One region of the Peribacillus sp. NPDC097225 genome, then DNA from elsewhere that is predicted to be linked to it. Evidence: predicted binding sites of a transcription regulator. Region 1 holds the regulator's gene; the other holds the start of a gene.

Evidence for each region. The regulator LexA, encoded in region 1, represses DNA repair genes until DNA is damaged. The targets are predictions, from matches to a motif close to CGAACATATGTTCG.
Region 2: addB (helicase-exonuclease AddAB subunit AddB) is a predicted target of LexA. The motif match lies at 2,182-2,195, and genes of this name have one in related genera.

What each region holds. Positions count from the first base shown of each region.
Region 1 covers NZ_JBIWDJ010000002.1:525,581-530,018, reverse strand. The annotation lists gene ACIQXH_RS08460 (GlsB/YeaQ/YmgE family stress response membrane protein) at 152-388, shown strand; gene ACIQXH_RS08455 (hypothetical protein) at 560-847, opposite strand; gene lexA (transcriptional repressor LexA) at 1,114-1,737, opposite strand; gene yneA (cell division suppressor protein YneA) at 1,897-2,208, shown strand; gene ACIQXH_RS08440 (YneB family resolvase-like protein) at 2,221-2,877, shown strand; gene ACIQXH_RS08435 (DUF896 domain-containing protein) at 2,942-3,175, shown strand; gene tkt (transketolase) at 3,407-4,438, shown strand, end outside.
Region 2 covers NZ_JBIWDJ010000003.1:285,895-290,332, reverse strand. The annotation lists gene addB (helicase-exonuclease AddAB subunit AddB) at 1-2,051, opposite strand, end outside; gene lepB (signal peptidase I) at 2,240-2,803, opposite strand; gene ACIQXH_RS11550 (TVP38/TMEM64 family protein) at 2,837-3,451, opposite strand; gene ACIQXH_RS11545 (YhjD family protein) at 3,737-4,111, shown strand; gene ACIQXH_RS11540 (methyl-accepting chemotaxis protein) at 4,169-4,438, opposite strand, start outside.

The DNA.
Region 1 (4,438 bases):
AGTACCTATATAGGTAGAAGTATATAAACAGCCGATAAGTTATTGACTGAGGAGCTTAAAGTGATTTTCATTAGTCACAAGTCTGTTCTATTAATAAAAAAATTTCATAAATTTTAGAGAAAGGAGGTGGTTATTTTTGGAGCTAATTTGGATGTTAATTGTTGGTGGAATAATTGGATGGCTGGGAAGTCTGATTTTAGGAAGGGATATGCCGGGTGGAATTATTGGAAATATCATTGCTGGATTTGTTGGAGCATGGCTTGGTACTGCAATATTAGGGCCAATCGGACCTGAGACAGAAGGGTTTTACATTGTGCCTGCGTTACTGGGTGCCATAATTGTTGTGTTTATTGTATCCATTATCATGAGAAATACAAGATGGAGGTAGAAAGCAGAGGGTACAAGATTGAATGAATTTGCCAGAATCACGTGTAGATGGTTTAGAGAAAGCTGATCTATATGTGTCCATTATTGCTTGAAAATGCTGTTCAACAATACTGGACAGTTTTTTTGCGTAATAAAATAAAGGTTTTCGATCGAAGAATCCATCAGTGTTTAATCAATCCGAATGATTATCAGAGTTCCTAAAAGAAACTAAAGCTGTTTTAAGTGCGGCGTAATTACCGATACTGGCGTATCCGTAAAACCATCCCATAAAAATCCCAGTAGTCAAGTGATGCCGATGGCTTATGAATATAGAAAGGATTAAACCAAGACATAAAGCAATAGTGGGTACGTAACTTCGGGGGATAGGAAAGAGGTATTTTATGATTTGAGTCAAAATCATGATAGTTGGAATGGCAATTACAGCATCCCAAAAATTCGTATGTATCGTCGGAAAATCCATAGTAACACCACTTTCAAAAAGAAATGTCTATTGAACTAATTTCACCGGATATAAAAGAATTATACCTTGTTTATTTGACTCGGTTTATTGATCAAAGCTCTTTTGATATTACAATTATATTTAGATTCATCATAACATGTAAGTTAAGTGGCTTAATCTAATCGACTAACATCTCTATTAAAATATTATAGTATTCTTTCTGTCATATACATGGGATGAAATACATAGACTTAAAATAATAAAAAAAAAGCGCAATTTGCGCGCTTTTAATGAATTTGCCTATATAGCCCGATCACTCTTCCAAGAATGGTTACATCTCTTAGAATGATAGGTTCCATATTGGAGTTTTCTGGCTGAAGCCGTATGTAATCCGGTTCCTTAAAGAATCGTTTAACGGTGGCTTCATCATCTTCCGTCATGGCCACGACGATATCTCCGTTATTGGCATTGCTTTGTTGTTTTACAATGACATAATCTCCATCATGAATTCCTGCTTCAATCATACTTTCACCCATAATTTCAAGCATGAACACATGATCATCATGTGGAACCATACTTTCAGGAAGAGGGAAGTATTCCTCTATGTTCTCGATGGCAGTTATCGGCATACCTGCGGTTACTTTTCCGAGAAGTGGTACGTTAACTACGTTTGTTTTTGGAATGTTATTAGATTCTTCTATATTTAAAATCTCAATGGCCCTTGGTTTAGTTGGGTCGCGTCTGATTAAGCCTTTGCTTTCCAAACGAGATAAATGTCCATGTACAGTCGAACTTGATGCAAGTCCCACAGCTTCGCCAATCTCTCTAACGGAAGGTGGATAACCTTTTTGACGAACTTCATCTTTTATGAAATCAAGAATATCCTGCTGCCGTTTTGATAGTTTAGTCATATACGCACCTCTTCTCTATAATTCTTTGCTATATTATAGCATGGCTCTCCATGCTATACAAACATAAGTTCGAATTTGGTTGTTGACTGAAACAAACGTTCGTATTATAATTCAATCATCAACTAAAAACGAACGTACATTCGCTATGGAGGGATATTAATGAAGACATTTTGCAAAAATAATATTTATACGATTCTATTAGCAGGATTTGTATTTATCTTGTCTATTTTATTCTCTTTCACATTAGATAGTAATCAAAATAGGGATTTCCTTTCGATTGAAATTAACGAAGGTGATACTATATGGGAGATTTCAGAAGAATATGGTCAAACCGAATTGACAAAAAAAGAATTCATTGGTTGGATAGAAGAGTATAACGGTGTAAGGGCGGATACGATTAAGGCAGGTCAAATCATTGTCATACCAGTTGAAAGTGAAAAAGTAGTCCAAAGTTTGGCTAGTAAGCAGTAAAGGTAGGTTCATATGAAAGCAGTCATCTATTGTCGGGTAAGTACAGAAAAAGAAACGCAGGAAACCTCGCTAGCTAGGCAGGAAGAGGAATTAGTAAAGTTAGCAGAACATAATGACATGGAAGTCGTTTCAATAATAAGAGAGCAGGCAAGTGGTTACGAACTGAACCGTGACGGGATATTTGACATGCTTGATCTTTTTAAGACAAAGGAAGCGAATGTTCTCCTGATTCAAGATGAAACTAGGTTGGGAAGAGGTAATGCTAAAATTGCCTTGTTTCATGTTGTACTTAAAGAAGGAGTGAAGATCTTCACACTTTCTCATGATGGTGAATTAGAGTTATCGGACTCTGATGCCATGGTTATCCAAATTGTTGGTATTGTAGAAGAATATCAACGTAAACTACATAACCTGAAAATTAAACGTGGTATGCTTAGGGCCGTTGAAAATGGCTACCGGCCCCAGAAAAACCTGAAGAACCAAAGAAACTCCACTGGTAGGGATCGTAAAGAAGTACCCATAGAAGAAATTGTGAAACTGCGTTCGAATGGATTAACTTTTGCGGAGATTGCGGCAACACTGAGAGGCTTTGGCTATGAAGTGTCAAAAGCAACGGTACACCGCAGATTCTTGGAATACCAGCAAGGTACACCGGAGAATCAATCATAGAACTTGTAATTTCACTTTTTTTTTAATACCATGTCAATATCCGTATATATAAAGGAGAAAAATTATGCTATCAAAAGAAAAAATGGCCCGTATCAATGAACTTTCTAAAAAAGCTAAGGGAGAGGGCTTAACTGTAGAAGAGGCGAAAGAGCAAACTTCCTTACGAAGTGAGTATTTGGAGACATTTAGACGTTCAATGGCTGATACGCTAGAAAATGTTAAAGTTATCGATCCAGAAGGTAATGATGTCACGCCTCAAAAAATAAAAAACATTAAAGAAAAAAAAGGTTTACATTAACCAATAAGGACTGATGATGGCCCCATCATTAGGATTACTCATGAGGAATGTAAAGTGAAAAAAGAGAATGCATCGATGTATGTATTCTCTTTTTTGGTTTAACCTAACCTTGGTAAATCCTTAATTAGTAGAAAATTGAATTAGCTGTGCAAGAAATGGTTATTTTAGTTGTGATATTAAGTTAGTCAATATAATATAAAGAGGTACACTACAGGAAGGGATGTTTTACACATGTTAGATAAATTAGATGCACTTTCTATTAATACAATTCGTACATTATCGATCGATGCAATTGAAAAGGCTAATTCAGGTCATCCAGGCATGCCTATGGGTGCAGCTCCCATGGCATATAAGCTGTGGACTGATTATATGAATCATAACCCGAAAAATCCTGATTGGTTTAATAGAGACCGTTTTGTTTTATCGGCAGGACATGGTTCCATGCTATTATACAGTCTCCTGCATTTATCAGGTTACGGCTTGACAATGGATGACTTAAAGGGTTTCCGTCAATGGGGAAGTAAAACTCCTGGGCATCCTGAATACGGACATACTGCTGGTGTAGATGCCACTACTGGACCACTTGGCCAAGGGATTGCAATGGCTGTAGGTATGGCAATGGCAGAACGTCACTTGGCTGAAAGCTACAATCGTGATTCTTATAATGTAGTTGATCATTATACATATAGTATTTGTGGGGATGGAGACTTAATGGAAGGCGTTTCAGCTGAAGCTGCTTCTTTAGCAGGCCATCTTCAACTAGGAAGACTTGTCGTTTTATATGATTCAAACGATATTTCTCTTGATGGAGATCTTAGCCAATCATTCAGTGAAAGTGTAGCAGACCGTTTTAAATCATACGGCTGGCAGTATCTGAGAGTGGAAGACGGCAACGATTTACAACAAATCGCAAAAGCCATTGAAGAAGCAAAGACTGATGAAGCTCGTCCAACCTTAATCGAAGTGAAGACAGTAATCGGTTATGGTTCTCCTAACCGCTCTGGTAAGTCTGCCGCTCACGGTGCTCCTCTTGGTGCTGATGAAATGAAGTTGACAAAAGAAGCTTACAAATGGACATTCGAAGAAGACTTTTATGTTCCGGATGAAGTATATGCACACTTTAATGAAGCATGTGTAGAAGCTGGAAATAAAAAAGAACAAGAATGGAATGAACTTTTTAATAAATATAAAGAAGCGTACCCTGAGCTCGCAGAACAGCTGGAGCTTTCTATAAAAGGTGAACTACCTGCAGACTGGGATCAG
Region 2 (4,438 bases), on a different contig from region 1:
CGTTTTAAATAAGAGGACGGGAGAAGGGATTTTCCCTCTTCATCAGCGAGTGGATAAGATAAATAAAGGGATTCCGAAGGTGTAGTGAAGGCTTTATAGGCCGTGAATTCCTCATCCAAAAGACGCACTTTTGAACTTGGGGCAACATCAAGCCCGCTCGCCAAAAGCATGTCGCGGTCACTATCGGAAAACACTCCATCAGAAACGGCTTTTCCTGGTAAGACCCCTTCATTCATGCCAATGACGAAAGCTGTCTTCACGTCATCCAATCGGGACAGGTCCAGATTAGCGACGAGGACTTGATCGATTGCCTGTGGCACTAAGGAAAATTCCAATGATTCCAGACCTGCTTCTATAATGATCGCAAACTGTTTCATCGAGATTTCCTCTTCACTTAACAGTTCCACGAATTGGTCAAGCAAATCAACAACTGCATTCCACGATTGTTCATGTTCCCTGGCTGACACCAGATCGCCATCCTCTTCTGCTTCAAGCTTCATCTTTTCCAATTTTTCCGGTACATGCAATTCTTCCAAATACAAATAAAGGGCCTCGCACAATTCTCTTCCATTCGCCGACTTCTTCACCCGTTTTGATAGCTTAATGATGGGCTCTGTAAATAGGTGTTTCAAATCATTGAGCTCTTGCTCCAGTTGCATTTCCTTACTCGTCTGGGGACGGTCCTCAAGCTCCAATCCACGGAAGCGACGGTAGGTCCAACGATCTTTTGTGGTCCATCCAGCCCCTTTGATTCCCCTGGCAAGCACGTAGTTCTCAAGTTTGTCTACTTGTTCGCGCATTCTGTCATGACTTTGTTGCAGGGGAAATAGAAGTTCGGTCTTAATGGCACGAAAGACCGGTTCATAACGCCAGAACCCATTGATGATCTCAAGTGTTGACCGGATCAGCTCAATCAATGGGTGATTGAGCATCGTCCGTTTGGAATCGACGAAAAGCGGAATTTGATAGTCACGGAAGACCGTCTGGAGGATATCTTCGTACGCATCCCCATTTCGCATTAGAATCGCAATATCGCGAAAACGGCACTGACCTTGTCTGACAAGCGTCAGGATGTTCCGAGCCACCCCTTCAATCTCCGCTCTTCGGTTAACGGCCTGAGCAATCGTTACACCAGATGGCTGATCGTACTTTTGTGCGGGACGAAGCGCAAAATATGTTTCAAGGTGTTTCAGCCCAGGATTTCGATTGAACTTCGCCGTGCTGTTCAGAATGTGGTCCTGTTCGATAAAGACCCCCGTTCTTTGTCCCGCTTGATAAAGCTGGTTATAGAGATTTCCCGTTTGCCTGAACAAATGCAGATCATCCGGCGCAAATTGCCTATAAGGCTGGTCGAGCGTCAATGCGATGGTCACACTCTTACATAGCTTCATCATTTCTTCCACGATCATTAATTCCTGTGGCGTCAGACTGTAAAAACCATCTATATAGATATCTGCATTTTTTATATACGAAGACTCTGCCATTTTTTCTATCAGTAAAGTGAAATAATCCTCTGAATCTAAATATTTTCCGATCATTTCATCCTCAAATGACTGATAAATGAGCTCTAGATCAGATAATTTATCTTGTACTCCACCACCACCCGGTGACTTTTCGTCCAAATACCTCCGAATATCACCCGGCTGGATGCAGTACTGCTTGAATTCGGCAAGCATCTGCTCCATCTGGGAGACGAATCCTTGCTTGTCCGCTGATCGGCGGAACATTTTCAATTCATCTTTTTTATCCTCCATGATTTTCCGTATCAACATATTAACGCCGACACTGTCCAAATGGATTCGGCTCATGCCACCTGTCTCCTGGAGAACTCGCCATGCAAGCCGGCTAAAACTGAATACTTGCGTCCGAATCATTCCTTCGAGTCCCGGCGTCTTAATTAATTTATATTCTGATAAAAATGTCATCTGATCAGGAACCAGATAGATGATCGGATTCCCTTCAGGATTCTCCATTAGCCCGTTGCGGATTTCATCCAATACCTTCGATGTTTTACCTGTGCCCGACCTTCCAATTAAAAACCGGAGTGACATCTGTTTCCCCCCTTTTTATTTCAATATCTCTAGACCTATCATACCAGAAATACTGTCTATTTTTTGACACGATTCTTCTTCCAATTATGACTCTTTTCCCTATAGTTTACCGCTTTCTAACGACGAAAACCAACCGTACGTTCGTATTCCGTTCAAAAAAAAGCCCTTCCTATAGAGGGCTCCCACAGTCATTCACCTATAAAATCCACATTAAAATCTTGTATTGGCCAATATCTTACATCGACTTTGCCTACTACCTTATCCATTGAAATATAACCTAGGTGCCTGCTATCTTCACTTTCGAGTCGATTATCACCCATAACGAAAAGCTTGCCATCAGGAACTATGGATTTGCCCGTCAATTCTTTCAATGTAAAATCACCCGTAAAATCCTGGCCCGGGTATCCTACCTTTAAATGATCAAGGTAAGGCTCAGTCACTTTCTTACCATTTATGTATAGCCAATCATCCTCATAACGAATATCGTCTCCTTGAACACCTATTACCCGTTTTACATAATTCTCTCCGACATGCGCATGGAAAACTATAATATCAAATCGATTGATATCGCTGATTTGGTATTTCACTTTATTTACAATGAGTTTATCGCCTTCACCCAGTGTAGGTTGCATGGACTCCCCTTCTACGGCATAGCTTGAAAAGAAAAAGGTACGGATCAAGATGTAAATGATAAAGGCTAGCACGCCTGATTTTATCCAGTCGGATACTGAATGCTTTTTTGATTTTCTCAGATTCCCCAACCCCTACTAGTTGTATATTCTAAGTTATTTCCCTTCTTCTTTTTTCATGCTTTTATTTAGCCTTACTTCCAATCTTTTTCCGACAACCCAAAGGATGAAAATGATGATTCCGACAATCACGGTACGTAATGGTTTTTGAATCAATGATACAATATCGTATCCGACGAAACTGATCGTAAAGATCATCACTGCCTTTCCGCCGATTACCGCCAGCGCATATTGTAACGTGCTAACCTTCGAGAGCCCTGCAACGATATTAACGAGGGCAGATGGCGTGAAGGGGAAACAAAGCAAGAGAAACAATGGACTGAAACCATGGCTTTCCACCCAGTTCATCAATCTTTGCACCTGTTTATGTTTCTGAAGAAAACGGAAGAATCTCATCTGTCCATATCGTCTAAAAACAAAAAAGACCAGAAACGCTCCACCTACCGCCCCAATCCAAGAAAATAAAAAACCCCACCATAGGCCAAAAGCTGTAGCATTGGCCACGACAAACACAAATAAAGGTAAAAAAGGCAAAAACGCTTCTAACATCGGCAGTAAAATACCTGGAATCGGGCCGAATGAACGATATTGCTGAATAAGCCCTGATATATGTTCAAGAGTAATCCACTCAAATATAGTATCCAAATTCATGACAATCTCCCTTGGCTTGCTTTCTATCAAGCAGCATCACATAATAAAACCGTTCTAATTTAGATATAACACTTTCCTCTTAAATTGCAAGAATAATTACCCATCTATCATCATACTTTCCCTAACTCAGGAAATCATAATCTTATTAACGAAAATTTCACGTGATTGACAAAAGCGCTTGCATATCAAATCCACTTAAGTTAGGATATTAAAAAGAACATACGTTCTATGAATTATCCGACATACATAAAATAAGAGAACGTTAATTAGAAAGGGGCGGTCATGATGACCCGTATTCCAGAGGCTGACCGAAATATGATTGAAAAAGCCATCTACCTTCCCATGGTGATTACAATCTTAAACCGGGATCTCAAGGTCATCGAATCAAGTCCGTTTAAATTAAAAAGGCCCTATTCAAAACTTATTGAGCGTGCTCTAAAGTCAGTCCAGGAGGATCTCGTCGAGGTTCGTCGCTATTTGCGCAAGGGGAATATCAAGGTAAGCAAATTAAACGGCGACGAATCATTCACGATGTATTGCTTTTTATATAAAGGGTATGAAGAGCATCATAACTATTTCAATCCCCGCCTTCGTAATAAAACGGAAGAGATTCTGTGTTATTACTTTTTTGAAAGGGTGCATAAACCTGAAAAAATTTAACACCCCTGCTTTTTTCGGTGAACAAATAAAAAGCCAACAAAAGCTGTTGACTTCCTCTTATAACTTATCGGTAAATTGATTGAGCTCATCAGACATCTTTTTGATTTCTTCTACAAAAGTTGAAATTTCCTGAATGGAAGCAGCCTGCTCTTGACCCACGGAAGCGATTCGATTAATCGAGGTCCCCATCAGTTTGGTCACTTCTTGGATTTGCACAAGTTTTTCACGAATCAATTCCGTGGATGCGACAGTTTCTTTAGAAAACTTCCTGATTTCCTTAGCCACCACTTCAAACCCTTTGCCTTTTTCACCAGCTCGCGCGGCCTC